DNA from 4 places in the Novibacillus thermophilus genome. Region 3 is predicted to be linked to each of the others. Evidence: predicted binding sites of a transcription regulator. Region 3 holds the regulator's gene; each other region holds the start of a gene.
The links. Region 3 encodes Rex, which represses fermentation and respiration genes when NADH is low (regulators of the CRP and FNR family bind a similar motif). Its sites were predicted from a motif close to TTGTGAAATATTTCACAA; they were not measured.
Positions count from the first base shown of each region.

Region 1: B0W44_RS16990 (AtpZ/AtpI family protein) is a predicted target of Rex. The motif match lies at 1,863-1,880, and genes of this name have one in related genera.
Region 2: B0W44_RS08195 (DUF2249 domain-containing protein) is a predicted target of Rex. The motif match lies at 1,709-1,726, and genes of this name have one in related genera.
Region 4: B0W44_RS12365 (cytochrome ubiquinol oxidase subunit I) is a predicted target of Rex. The motif match lies at 2,256-2,273, and genes of this name have one in related genera.

Region 1 is NZ_CP019699.1:3,488,660-3,492,208, forward strand. It holds gene atpE (F0F1 ATP synthase subunit C) at 108-326, opposite strand; gene atpB (F0F1 ATP synthase subunit A) at 429-1,139, opposite strand; gene B0W44_RS16985 (ATP synthase subunit I) at 1,140-1,538, opposite strand; gene B0W44_RS16990 (AtpZ/AtpI family protein) at 1,535-1,759, opposite strand; gene upp (uracil phosphoribosyltransferase) at 1,964-2,593, opposite strand; gene B0W44_RS17000 (serine hydroxymethyltransferase) at 2,695-3,549, opposite strand, start outside.
Region 2 is NZ_CP019699.1:1,627,679-1,631,227, reverse strand. It holds gene B0W44_RS08200 (hypothetical protein) at 1-1,246, opposite strand, end outside; gene B0W44_RS18090 (hypothetical protein) at 1,277-1,603, opposite strand; gene B0W44_RS08195 (DUF2249 domain-containing protein) at 1,793-2,314, shown strand; gene B0W44_RS08190 (DUF4127 family protein) at 2,868-3,549, opposite strand, start outside.
Region 3 is NZ_CP019699.1:318,823-322,371, forward strand. It holds gene B0W44_RS01765 (ABC-F family ATP-binding cassette domain-containing protein) at 1-373, opposite strand, end outside; gene B0W44_RS01770 (5-formyltetrahydrofolate cyclo-ligase) at 533-1,144, shown strand; gene B0W44_RS01775 (redox-sensing transcriptional repressor Rex) at 1,248-1,931, shown strand; gene tatA (twin-arginine translocase TatA/TatE family subunit) at 1,938-2,117, shown strand; gene tatC (twin-arginine translocase subunit TatC) at 2,144-2,887, shown strand; gene groES (co-chaperone GroES) at 3,031-3,312, shown strand; gene groL (chaperonin GroEL) at 3,356-3,549, shown strand, end outside.
Region 4 is NZ_CP019699.1:2,542,965-2,546,513, reverse strand. It holds gene cydB (cytochrome d ubiquinol oxidase subunit II) at 1-725, opposite strand, end outside; gene B0W44_RS12365 (cytochrome ubiquinol oxidase subunit I) at 712-2,118, opposite strand; gene B0W44_RS12360 (mannitol-1-phosphate 5-dehydrogenase) at 2,567-3,549, opposite strand, start outside.

The sequences.
Region 1 (3,549 bases), 460 kb from region 3:
CACAGTGATGCCCAAACGAGTCTCAGATGTTCGCCGGTAAACGGTTCTGAGCGGTAAAAGATGGCGAAAGTCTCAAACGGACTTCGCCATACTTCCTCGTCGCTTGCTTACAAGAACATCAGCATAAAGGCAATCACGATAGAGATGATCGGCAGCGCCTCGACGAGCCCAAACCCGATGAACATCGTCGTCTGCAACCTGTTGGACATTTCGGGGTTACGGGCCATCCCTTCGATGGCACGGCTAATGACCAGGCCGTCACCGATCCCTGCTCCAATGGCCGCAAGACCTGCGGCGATCCCAGCTGCTAACAAACCTAATTCCACTTGTAACGTCCTCCTTTTATTATGAAAAATGTTCATGCGTAGTTGAATGTATTGAAACGGAAAACAGCAACGCGAAACGGTCACTCTCTTCCGTAAACCACATTAGTGCCCTTCAATTTTTTGCTTCATGTAGGCCAGCGTCAACACGGTAAAGATAAAGGCCTGAATGGTCCCGACAAAAATACTGAACCCTTGCCAGACCAGCATCGGAATGGCTGCGCCGAGCATGGCAAAAAAGCCAGCGTTGTACCCCAACACGAGCAAGCCGAGCAACACTTCCCCGGCGTAAATGTTCCCGAACAGACGCAAGCCGAGCGTTAAAATTTTGGCAAATTCCTCGATGACGTTGATTGGGAAGAACAAGGGGTTCGGCTTAAAGTACTCTCTGGCGTAAGCAGCGGGCCCTCGCAGTTTCAAGCCGTAATAGTGACTTAAAATGACGACCATCGCCGACAGTGTGAGCGTCACGTGGGCGTCGGCCGTTGGGGATTTCCACCACAGTTCGTGGTCAATGCTCAACGCAAACGGCAACCCCAACATGTTGGAGACAAAGATGAACATGATGAGGGTCAATGCAAGGGCTAGAAATCGCTCGCCCTTTTTGTAGTCCATCGTCGAAGCGATCAAGCCTTTGACGAAGTCCACCACCCACTCCAGAAACATCTGCATGCCTTTCACGTTTTGGATGCGGGCATTTCGGGACCCGGCGATGGCGAGGATAAAGACAATCGCGGCCGCAATCGTCGACATGAGCATCGTTGACAAGTTAAAGTCCAGTCCCATGAAGGTGACAATTGGCGACTCGTGTTCCAACTAATCTTCCCCCCTTTCAACGTCTGACTGGCGGAGACGGTAACTGTAGACCAGTCCGTCAATATACAGTATAACGGTGGCGAGGATGAGTCCGACGGCAAGTGACGGCAAGTGGAACGTCTCAGCGTAGCGGATGGCGATCAAAGCTGCCAGCGCCACCAAGCTAAACCGCGTCATCATGCCGAGACCGCGGGGCTTCAGTCCGGCCGCCACCCGTTTGCCGAATTGATGCACTTTGACGGCCGTGTACAAGGCGTTGACGAGACTGACAACGGCGCCCAGGATCAAACCCGCAAACACGTGCTTGTACTCGGTAAACGCAAGACCCAGGACAAACAGAGCGAGAAGGTAGCACATCGTTTTGACTAGGCGGTGAACCCGCACTCTCAATTCGCTCATAAACCGTCTCCCAAAAAACGCTTGATCAAAAGGATCGTTCCGACAATGCCTAAGACCACTCCGGACAGGATGCCAACCACGAGAAAGATAGGACCCGTGCCGAGCACGCTGTCCAACCAGCGGCCTGCGAAAAGGCCGGCGACGATCCAAACGGCCGTCTGCATCCCGAGTGCCCCAAACAGACCGAAGGCACGCCACGGGCTCGATGTGTCCTTCTTCAACGGTCCGGCCCCTTTCTCACGTTGAGCCGTCTCTTCGACAGAGTCGTGATGGAGGGATCTCGATGACTTGCCATCCCCGCCATGTTACAACAGCGGAACTACTTTGTCAACGCGTTCACAAGCACGGTTATTTTTACACTACACATTAAATTCTAAACAAATGTTGACGGTCTCGCCGATGTAAATTTGACGTTTTCTTGACGGTTATTTTGTCCCGAACAAGCGGTCTCCGGCATCGCCTAAACCGGGAACGATGTAACATTTTTCGTTCAGTTTTTCGTCCACGGCGGCGACAAAAATTTCGACGTCCGGATGTTGTTTTTGCACGCGCTCAATGCCTTCAGGGGCGGCGATAATGCACATCAGCTTGACGTTGTGGGCTCCTTTCTCTTTGAGCATGTGAATGGCTGCCGCCGCAGACCCGCCCGTGGCCAGCATCGGGTCCGTGACGATCAGTTCCCGCTCTTCAATGTCGGATGGCAGCTTGGCGTAGTATTCGACCGGTTCGTGCGTATCCGGATCGCGATACAGTCCGATGTGGCCGACTTTCGCCGCCGGAATGAGTTTCAAAATGCCGTCCACCATGCCGAGACCGGCACGCAAAATCGGAATGACCCCCACTTTTTTACCGGATATGACGTGACACGTTGCCGGGGCGACAGGCGTTTCCACCTTCACCTCTTTGAGCGGCATTCCGCGTGTAATCTCGTAAGCCATCAGCGTGGACACTTCGTCGACGAGTTCGCGGAACTCTTTCGTTCCGGTTCGCTTGTCCCGAATGTAGGTCAATTTGTGCTGAATAAGGGGATGGTCGAGTATGTGTACTTTGCTCAAACGTTGTCGCCTCCTTTGGATTCCTTCAACATTTTACAAGGGAAGGGGACGAATGTCCACACACCTGGCCCCCTCTTGCAACCAAGAGGGGGCACTCACCGTCAAGCGTGTAAATCCGGGTAGAGCGGGTACTTCTCACACAAGTCGGCGACTCGCTTGCGCGCTTCGTTGTGGGCGGACTCGCTTTCCGGGTTTTTCAGCGTCAGCGCCATGATGCCGGCGATTTCTTCCATGGCCGCTTCGTCAAAGCCACGCGTCGTGACCGCCGGTGTCCCGATTCGCAAACCGCTTGTGACAAACGGCTTTTCTGGATCGAACGGGATGCTGTTTTTGTTGGTGGTAATTCCGACAAGGTCCAAAAGCTCTTCGGCTCTTTTTCCGGTAAGGTTTAAGTTGCGCACATCGATGAGGATCAGGTGATTGTCGGTACCGCCCGAAATGAGATCGAATCCTTCGTCGAGAAGAGATTGCGCCAGTGCTTTCGCGTTGGCGACGATTTTTTCGGAGTACTGTTTAAAATGGTCTTGTTGAGCTTCGCCGAGGGCGACGGCTTTCGCGGCAATGACATGCATGAGCGGTCCGCCTTGAATACCGGGAAAGATCGCTTTGTCCACAGCTTTGGCGTGTTCAGCTTTGCACAAAATCATGCCACCCCGCGGCCCGCGCAACGTTTTATGGGTTGTCGTCGTGACAAAGTCGGCGTGTGGCACTGGATTCGGATGATGCCCCGTCGCCACGAGACCGGCAATGTGCGCCATGTCCACCATAAACAAGGCCCCGACTTCTTTGGCGATCTGTCCCAGCTTTTCAAAGTCGATGATGCGCGGGTAGGCGCTCGCTCCGGCGACGAGCAGTTTCGGCTTCTCCTTCAGCGCGATGCGCCGCACGTCGTCGTAGTCGATTTGGTGGGTGTCCTTGTCGACGCCGTAGTCGACAAACTCGTACTGTTGTCCGGA
Region 2 (3,549 bases), 1.3 Mb from region 3:
CCACAGTCCCCACGATGGCGCCTGCAAGGGTGAACGCAGCCTGGCCGATCAGAACACCTGTCAGCAAGAAAATAGCGCCAGTGGCATATCCTAACAAGGCTGTGACAGTAGGTGTCTTAGGGATCATGTCACGTATGGCAGGCGGTCGCTTCCGGGATCCGCGATCGGTTTCAGGAGCCGTTCCGTGGGGGTAACGCCCTGCTCTCCGTAAGAACGGCATGATCTTGGCCATATATGCCGCAATGCACCACTGCAGGAAGCCGAAGATCAACACCATCATCACAGCGAGCGTCCATCTGTCTCCGAGCCGGCTGGAAGCGATGGCCCAGATCCCCAACACTGGAAATCCTCCGTACAGTCCGGCGACGATCCAGTTTAAAATCCACTCCACATCTTGACGCCGTCTCCTCCGGAAATGGATATACAAGTTCATCAATAGTTGGAAGTAACCCCAACCATATACAATCCAACCTCCGACTGAGAGACCCACCGCGACAGACACTCCCATCCCCTCGTCTTTCAATGCCGTCCCGGCGACTACAGCCAACATGCCGCCTAAAAATAAGAACTCCGGTTTGCTGTGTCGCAACTTCTTATAGTGGGACGAAACAAAGAAGCTCATCAGTCGGGGAGTAAGTGCCAAGATTAAAGTGGTGAACCAACCGGTCACGCCAACGATGATGTGTATAGACCACGCGGACCGGTTTCCGAGAGATGCTCCTAAAGACATGCCAATCCCTAAGATCACGGTGATAAGTAAAAATAGAAACGTCGCCGTGATTCCCAACGCTTCTGTCCGTTTTTTCAATGTGCGGATGCTCTGGCCTAGATTCCAGCAAAGAAGAACGAATGACACAAGTACCAAACAGCCTCCAGCTGCAACGACGTTCCACTTTTCTGCTAGAAATCCCACCGGAAAGGAACAAGCGCCGAGGACTGTAAACATGTACTGTACGTAGCCGAGCCGGATTGAATACAGGCGGCCTTGGAAGACGACTGGGACGATTTGGACAATGGCCCCGTACACCACGGTCAAGGCAAAGCCGACCACGAACAGATGAATGGCTGCCAAAAACGAAGGATGATGCCACTCGTTTTGACTAATGGCCACGGATGCGTGGATCAGACTGATCCATGCTGGGCCGAGAAAGACCAATCCTGTCAACATATAAACCCGGGTGATGCGGAAACGCTGTGCTAGATGCTGTTGCACAGCCGTTGCAATCGATGGCTTTTTTTCAGACAATCTCGTTCTTCCTTCCGTACGGACGGTCTTTTATTTTGGTGAGAAATTCACATACGACACACGTGCCACGATATTATTCGGATTATGCAATTTTTGAAAAGGGGATTCACCTATAAGATAACCCAAGTCTAGATGAGCATATGTGATGTGCATCACGATTCCGATTGTGTCCATCTCACAAATTTGCATGTTTTGCTGATGGCCGTTGCATATTTTATGCGTTTGCGTTGAAATATCTCTAAACACGCCTGCACAATGTTTAATGTCGCCAGCCTCATTATGGATTGCAACTGATTGTGAGTTCTGCGAATACGACTGGCTTTCTCCTTGCCAGTGTCCGTTCGGTTCGATATCCATCCACAGTTTTAGGACAGATGCATTGTTTGCGTTTGGCTACATTAAAAAATCCGGCTTCTCCGGACGGAAGCCCGGAAAAGTCGGGGTGTTGAAGAGCGGCATCCAATGTGAGTTAAATCACATATATGGCGGACTTTTTCTTATTACAATAAAAATAGCAACCATTCGTATTTGATGGGGGAAACGCCGTTGAAACCGGAAGATAGAAATGTCATTGAATTGGACGTTCGACCTATGTTAACTGCCAAAATTGAACCGTTCAGTGCGATCATGAAAAAAGTGTATTCACTCCATCCTAACGATTTATTCGTGTTGCACGCTCCGTTCAAACCGACACAGCTGTTTAACGTCTTGAGTCGGAAAGGATTTAAACACGAGGCAGAACGTGTAGGGAAATGGCATTGGAAAGTGACGTTTTGGAGAGAGAGACCCGGAGTGGCATCCCATTCTCCCGCGGCAGCAACGGATGTGACTCGCTACGGCCGTTCTACACCGAGAACCCACTTTTTAGATAATCGCGGTCTGGAGCCGCCGCAGCCAATGATTCGGACTTTACGCAAATTAGAGAAGATAGGCGATGGCGAAACGCTCGTCATCCACAATGACCGCCGCCCGCTATTTCTCTATCCGGAACTCGATGAACTTGGTTACAGTCATGAAACAGAAGAAGCTCCAGAAGGCGGATACCGCATTACCATCAGAAAAAATTAAAATGACGGACCTTTTGAACAATCGTTGTAGGAGAGAAAGCATGAGCTCATCTTCAAACACAATGTCTTCTAGATATTCGCGTCCGATGCAGTTTATCGTCACCGGACTATTGCTGTTGGTCGTCGCCCAGGGCATGATCTTAAGTGCAGTCGACTCTCTTGCCACTGGGTTATAGACACCGATGGCGCTGGCTGCAGCCCACTGACTCATTCTCGGATTGTGTGATGAGCGCTTTTAAGAGAGTAAGAATTAAAATTATTGTAACCCTTAACTTAAGGATCGCATCTCGAGCACAAACAGCTAAAACCATTGCTATTAACACAATTCGATAATAGTTTTCCGAATACTTATTTTTTAACCCACTTGTTCATCAAAATTAATTCTTACTTCATGAAGGGATGCTGGGATCCTTTGTGCGTTGATCGTCTGAACCAAATGATTGTCATTTTTTGTTTGGGTCGTCTACCTTCACAATGTTGGACAGCTATGCTAACTTCATTATTTCGGTAGGTTCTCATGATATTGTTTTCGGAGCGTTGTGTAAAGTCCTGTTTTAGTTTATTTCCAATCGTGGTTCTAACTCTGCTTCAAATATACGAGGCCAGGGAAGTTTCACATGGACGCTATCCAGATTGTCAATCGTTCCATAAAACCGCTTATTTCCCCTAGAACCTAAGAAAATAGATTTATTTTTAAAATGTGAAAACCACTTAACCGTTTCCTGCTCCATTTTTTCTTGTACAAAGTCGTTAACCGCATCGTAGTGCTCGCCAAGTTCCCATTGACTTGCTCCCAACTGTTCGATATAACGATTGGCAGCCGGATGGACAATATTTTTATAACTATGATCTTTCGTAAACCGATGCAATAAAAATTCATAATGCGCTTTTGCTGTTTGTTTATACATGGGAACACCAAACCCAGAGGTCTGGGATATAAAACTATGCCTCGCACCTGCATGCCCAACAGTGATTCCCAAGGCATTCCCAGCAGTGTTCCACCCACTGTACGCAAATATTTGTGAGATATCCACTTCTTCAGTTAAAGCTGCTATGAGTGCTTCATCTGCTTTATTTACATAGGCTACATCAGCTATGGCCACCTTCTTTCCATCGTCTAACCACTCCTTAATTGTATCCACCATGCAATCGATATCTTGTTCACGTTCATCCGTCGATTGAGAAGGCGTATTTAACATTAACAAAATATCTGCTTTTTCTCGGCTGTCTTTCATC
Region 3 (3,549 bases):
CCATCACGCGGGCATAAAGCTTTTCATTGGCGAGAACACTTGTATCGCTCAACTGTCGTTCCAGTTCGCGCAGCTCGCGCTGCATCTTTTGGATGTGGGAAAATACGGTCAAACACTCGTCCCACAGTGTGCGATCGCTGGACAGGTCGGTCTCTTGGGAGAGATAACCGAAGCTCGCTCCTTTTGTCCAGTGGACGGTGCCGCCGTCCTGTTCCCGTTCACCTGCCAGCAATTGAAGCAAGGTCGACTTGCCGGCGCCGTTCACACCGACGAGGCCGATGCGTTCACCTCTCTGTATGCGAAAGTCGATGTCGTCGAAAACGGTCTCCGCTCCGTACGATTTCGTCAATCCTTTGCCTTGCAGTAACAGCATCGTGATTCGCTCCTCTGTTTCTTTCGTATAGTCTACAGGATCGTCAAAGCGGGAACAACCGGAGTTCGCAAAAGGGCATCCACTTTGGCACGCGGTAGCAGTAGACAGGGAATCGAGGTACAATCGAATTAAATGGCAGGTTAAGAGGGTGAATGTGACGTGGATAAGCGGGAATTGCGCCAGGCGTATCTGTCCAGACGCCGCGAGATGTCGCTCGATGCGGTAAAGCGTTCGTCGCTGGCCATCTGCAAGGACATCTCGTCGACAGCGTGGTTTCAACGGTCTAAACGGTTGCTCATGTACATGCCCATTCGCCGGGAGGTCGACTTACGTCCTTTAATGGACGTAGCGTGGAGAAAGGGGAAGACCGTGTATTTGCCGAAAGCTGACCCAGTCACGCATGCGATGGACGCGTACGCTGTCCACAGTCTGGACGAACTGAAGGCAGGGGCGTACGGGATTTTGGAACCGCCGGCAGATGCAACGAAAGAAGCCGACCTTGAAAAACTGGATTGCGTGTTCATCCCGGGAGTCGTCTTCGACCGGCAAGGCTATCGCATCGGCTACGGCGGCGGATATTACGACCGGTTTTTGCCGAGATTGACGTCATCGACACTGCTGATCGGAGTGGCGTACGCTTGGCAAGTGGTCGAACGCATTCCGCGCGATGCGTACGACGAGCCCCTCCACGTACTGGTGACGGAAAAGGAAGTCCTGACGTTCTCACTCCCAACGTTCACGAAACATTCACGCCGCACACGTCCTGAATAGGGTACAATGTAGACAGGGCACGCTTACTTGCGACGAACTAGGCTCAAGTGTATCATTAACTAGCAGAGAGGTTTTATATAGAGATTGTGTTTGGAGGGACCTCATGGCAGAGCAAAAATTGCCCCCGGTCACGGCTAAGCGACTTCCCCTGTACTACCGTTACTTGGAGAAACTGCACGCCGTCGGGAAAGGTCGAGTGTCGTCTGCCGAGTTGAGTGAAGCGTTGCAAATAGATTCTGCTACAATTCGCCGAGACTTCTCCTATCTCGGAGAACTGGGCAAAAAAGGCTACGGCTACAATGTCCAGTACTTGTTACAGTTTTTACGTGAGTTTCTCAAGCAAGACGAAGTGGCTAATGTCGTGTTGATCGGGGTCGGCAATTTGGGGACCGCCCTTTTGCGCTACAATTTTTACCGTAGTCACAACACGAAGATCGTGGCCGGTTTCGACATTGACCCGAATAAAATAGGAACGTACGTCGACGGAATTCCCATCTATCCGCTAAACCGGCTAAAAGAAGTGGCACTGTTGCACGACGTAGACGTCGCGATTTTAACCGTTCCGGTGAACGCCGCCAAGACAGTGTTCGACGAAGTCGTCAGTGCAGGTATTCACGGCATTCTCAACTTCACACCCGTCCGCCTGACGGTGCCGCCGCACGTGCGTGTCCATCATATCGATCTGACGACAGAACTGCAAACGCTGATTTACTTTTTAAAGAACTTTCCTCCCGAAGATGAAAGTTCGGAGCAAGAGCCGTTAGAAAACGACGCAAACAGGAGGTGAGGCGGGATGGGGATTACATCAATTGGTTTGCCCGGATTGATCTTAATCCTTGTCGTCCTGCTGTTACTGTTCGGGCCGAATAAATTGCCGGAATTGGGCCGGGCCATCGGGAATACACTGAAAGAGTTTAAAAAAGCGACAAAAGACTTGACGTCAGACGATGGGGATACCAAAAAAAACCGGTAGAAGATGTGAAGTGAGGGTAACCGCATATGACAGAGCAATCGTCTGAGCAACATATCCTTCAACACCTGGAAGAACTGCGCCGGCGTCTCATCTGGGTGTTGCTCTTTTTTGTGGTCGCCATCATTGTCGGCTTTATTTTTGCCGAACCGATTGTCCAACATTTAAAAAACGACCCAGCTGCCCGGGACATTCCGTGGAACGTCTTTGCATTAGGGGATGCGCTCCGCGTCTACTTGCAATTTGCTTTTGTCATCGCCCTCGTGATGACGACCCCGTTTTTTATGTTTCAATTTTGGAAATTCGTCAAACCGGGTTTAAAACCGCATGAACAAAGGGCAACCTTAGTGTATATCCCGTTTGCCTGTATGCTTTTTGTCGTGGGAATCCTGTTTGCATATTACGTCATCTTCCCGTTCGTCGTTCAGTTTATTTCGTCCTTCTCTGAACGATTGGGAGCACAGGAAATGTACGGCATCAGCCAGTATTTTGGGTTTATGTTCCGCCTGGTTCTCCCGACTGGCATCGTCTTTGAACTGCCGGTCATCGTCATGTTTTTGACCCGTATTCGCATCTTGACCCCCGGTCTGTTGCGGAAGTTTCGCCGTTACGCTTACGTCCTGCTCGTCGTCGTCGCGGCGATGATCACACCGCCGGACTTCGTGTCCAACATTCTCGTTGCCATCCCGCTCATCTTGCTGTACGAAGCGAGCATTTGGTTGTCGAACAGGGTGTACCGCAAAGTAGCGGCGGAAGATGCTTCATTCCGTTAGAGCACAACAAGAAAATTAAAAAAAAAGTAGGCAAACGACTTGCATTAGGATCACAAAATGAATATTATAAAAAGTGATGTTAGCACTCGACTTAAGAGAGTGCTAACAAACTTGACGACTCGACGAAAGAGGAGGGTTTTACCGTGATCAAACCATTGGGTGACCGTGTGGTTTTGGAGGCCATCGAGAAGGAGGAAACGACCGCTAGCGGTATCGTTCTTCCCGACACTGCCAAAGAGAAACCACAGGAAGGAAAAGTTGTCGCCGTCGGCTCCGGCCGTTACGAAAACGGGGAAAAAGTCGCACTGGAAGTAAAAGAAGGCGACCGCGTCATTTTCTCCAAGTACGCCGGTACCGAAGTGAAGGTCGGAGACAAGGAGTACCTGATTTTGCGGGAAAGCGATATTTTGGCTATCGTGGACTAAATGAAATCGACCATCACTACATATTAAGGAGGTCAACCTAAAGATGGCAAAAGAGATCAAGTTCAGTGAAGAAGCCCGTCGTGCCATGATGCGCGGCGTTGATGCGTTGGCAAATGCGGTAAAAGTGACGCTCGGGCCAAAGGGACGCAACGTTGTGCTGGAGAAAAAATTTGGTTCTCCGCTAATTACGAACGACGGTGTTACCATTGCCAAGGAAATTGAACTGGAAGACGCTTT
Region 4 (3,549 bases), 1.4 Mb from region 3:
AGCACAAACGCGATCACACCGCAAGCGGCCGTAGCGGACAGTATCTCGCCACGCACGTGAAACACGTCAGTCATAAAGACCGTCATCGCACTGAATGCGAAGAGCAGGAAGGCCAGCGGAAAAAGGAGCCGCTGTGCCGTGAAACGCGCCCGTTCCTGCAAATCCCCTACCGTGCGCAACGCGGTGAACAGCAATCCGTGGACGAAACATAGCAACGTGACGGTGATCCCCCCCGTTACTGTATACACATTGACGATATCGAACAGACCGGCTTGCATCTCCATCTGCCGGTCAATCGGCAGTCCGTAAAGCAGACCGGCGAAGACGACTCCGAACAAAAACGGCGGCAGCAAACTCCCCAGGAAAATGACGTGATCCCACGCGTTCTTCCACCGCCTGTTGTCGACTTTTCCGCGAAATTCGAAAGCGACTCCGCGTCCGATCAAAGCCAGCAAGACGACGACGAACGGTGCGTAATAGCCACTGAACAACGTGGCATACCAGTGGGGAAAGGCTGCGAACATGGCCCCACCCGCCGTTATCAACCACACTTCATTGGCGTCCCAGAACGGTCCGATGGCGTTGATGAGCGTACGGCGTTCTCCTTCCGTCCTGGCGAGAAACTTTGTCGACATGCCGACACCAAAGTCAAACCCTTCCAAGAAGAAAAAACCGATAAACAACCCCGCGACAATCAGAAACCACAACTCGTTAAGAGACAGCATGGTGTTCCCTCCGATCAAACGGGTCTTCGGATGTTCCATCATCAACGTTGGCCGTTTCATACGGTCCTTTTTTAATGACACGTACGAACAAAACGACCATCACAGCCGCTAGTATCGTGTAAATCGTCGAGAAGGAGATCAACGAAAACAACACTTCTTGAGCGGTGACACCCGGCGAAATGCTGTCCTCTGTTCGCAAATAACCAAAGACGGTCCACGGTTGACGGCCGATCTCCGTCATAATCCACCCGGACGTATTGGCAATGTGCGGCAAAAAGATGGCCGGAACCATCAGACGCATGAACCATGTGTTGCCTTGCTCCAGTCTTTTGCGAAGTGTCAAGTACACGCCGTACAATCCGAAGGCAAGCATCAGCATTCCCGCAGCGATCATGATGCGGAAACTCCAGAACGTCGTACGAACCGGGGGAATGTAGTGTCCAGGGCCGTACGTTTGCTCGTACTCTGCTTGCAGCTCCTTCATTCCCTTTACTTCCCCAGAGAATTGGTTGTAGGACAAATAGCTGAGCAAGTACGGAATTTTGACTTCAGCTCGATTTTCCTGATTCTCCGGGTCGATTGCCGCAAACACCGTCCAAGGAGCCGGGTCTTCGCTCGTTTCCCACAATCCTTCACTGGCCGCCATCTTCATCGGTTGTGTGTGAATTAAATACTGTGCCTGTTGATGACCGAAAAGCGCAACGAGTAAGGAAGAAATCAAGGCGACGACGATCCCGATTTGGAACGATCGTTTGAACAGAGCTACGTCCTGCTTTTTGAGTAATTTCCAAGCGCTCACCCCCGTCACGAAGAACGCCCCAGTGGCAAAAGCAGCAAAGAGGGTGTGAGGAAATTCTACCCACAACTGTCCGTTCGTGATCAAAGCGAAGAAATCATTCATTTCCGCTCGGCCGTTGTTGATTTCAAAGCCGACGGGACGCTGCATGAACGAATTGGCTGCCAAGATCCAGAACGCGGACAACACTGTGCCGACCGATACGAGCCAAATGCAGGCGAGGTGTACTTTTTTCGACAGACGGTCCCATCCGAAGATCCACAACCCGATAAACGTCGATTCCATAAAAAACGCAAGCAACGCTTCTATCGCCAGCGGCGCTCCGAAGACATCTCCCACAAAGCGGGAGTAATCAGACCAGTTCATCCCGAACTGGAATTCCTGAATAATCCCGGTCACAACCCCGACCGCAAAGTTGATCAGAAACAATTTCCCCCAAAATTGGGCCATGGTTTTGTACGTTTTATTTCCCCTGATGACATACATCGTCTCCATAATCGCGATTAACAATACCAACCCAATCGACAAGGGCACGAATAAGTAGTGGAATATCGTCGTAGCTGCAAATTGGATTCTCGATAAGGTGAGCACATCCACGTCGTTTCCCCACCTTTCCTCCTGTGTGTCATGCGACAGTCGAACGTTCAAAATTGTCGCGCACGACTCGCTAGAGCTTTTACTTTTATTGTCACATACAGTCTGTCTCTCTGAACGCGCGAGATATGACAATCTGTTTGTGAATTATTGAACAAAATGCGAACAACTGTAAGATTGTCGAAAACATTGTTAACAATAAGTTACGTTGCCGGAGAGAAAAACGGTTCGTCAATTATGTTCATTTATAAACAAAAATCAGGAGGGTGAACGCGTGTGCAGAACAAAATGTGTCCCTTGTTGACGACGACATCCATCAAGGGGAGACAACCTCATTGGTGGACTTGTTGTTGCCGTGAAACCGAAGGACGAAGCACACAACGTGATCATGCTGAACAATCGCGAAGGAAATGGGGAAAGGGCAAAAAAAGACCCGGATCTCCGGGTCAATTCAATCTTCCATTTCACTCTTTACAATGCGTTTCACGAGCTCATCGTCGCGTTTTAACCCTGTCACTTCAACAATCGTCGACTCCACACCGTTTTCGCTCAGCATCTTCTGCAGGCGTACACTCTCTTCATCCTCGCTGACGTCAAACGCGAGCGCGGCAACAATTCCTTGAACCAACGCCTGCGGTTCATAACCCCGATCGAGTAACAGTCTCGCCGGTTTGACCAACCGATCGTTGTAGCCGAGCTTGCGAATCGGATTCCGACCGACCCGTTCCACCCGGTCGGATAAATGCGGGTTCCTAAAACGGAGCCAAATTTTTTCCGCATACGTCCGCAGTTCCGCTTCAGAAAAGCCGTGTACGTCGGCGAGGAGCGCAGTCGTTTCACTGAGCGCTTGCCTGACGCGCGATGCGATCGGCTCGTCGTGAATCGCTTCCTGAATCGTCTTCATGCCCTGTTTGAAACCGAGGTACGCAGTCATCGCATGTCCCGTGTTCACCGTAAACAGTTTCCGCTCGATATAAGGCAACAAGTCCTTCACGTACGTCACGCCGTGAATGGAAGGGGCCGGTCCGTTGATTGCCGTTTCATCGACTACCCATTCATAATAAGGCTCTACCGTCACGGACAGCAGATCCCTTTCGCCTTGGTTGGGCACAATCCGATCGACAGCAGCGTTGGGAAAACCGACCCGTTCTTTAAGCCGTAGCCACTCTTCTTTCGTGAGCAGCGCTCGCACGTATTCCTGGAGCATTGTGCTCGCCCCGATGGCGTTTTCGCAGGCGATGATGTTGAGCGGTGTCTGTGAATCTTTCCGCGCGACAAGTCCCGCGGCGATCGGTGCGGCGACGAACTTCAGAACAGCAACGCCCACCGCTGTCGTGATAAGGTCAGCGGAAGCGATCTCCTCTATGACTTCTGGTTCGTCCGTCCGGCTGTTCAGTCCGCGAATCCCTTCTACGGTGAAAGGTTCAACGGTTT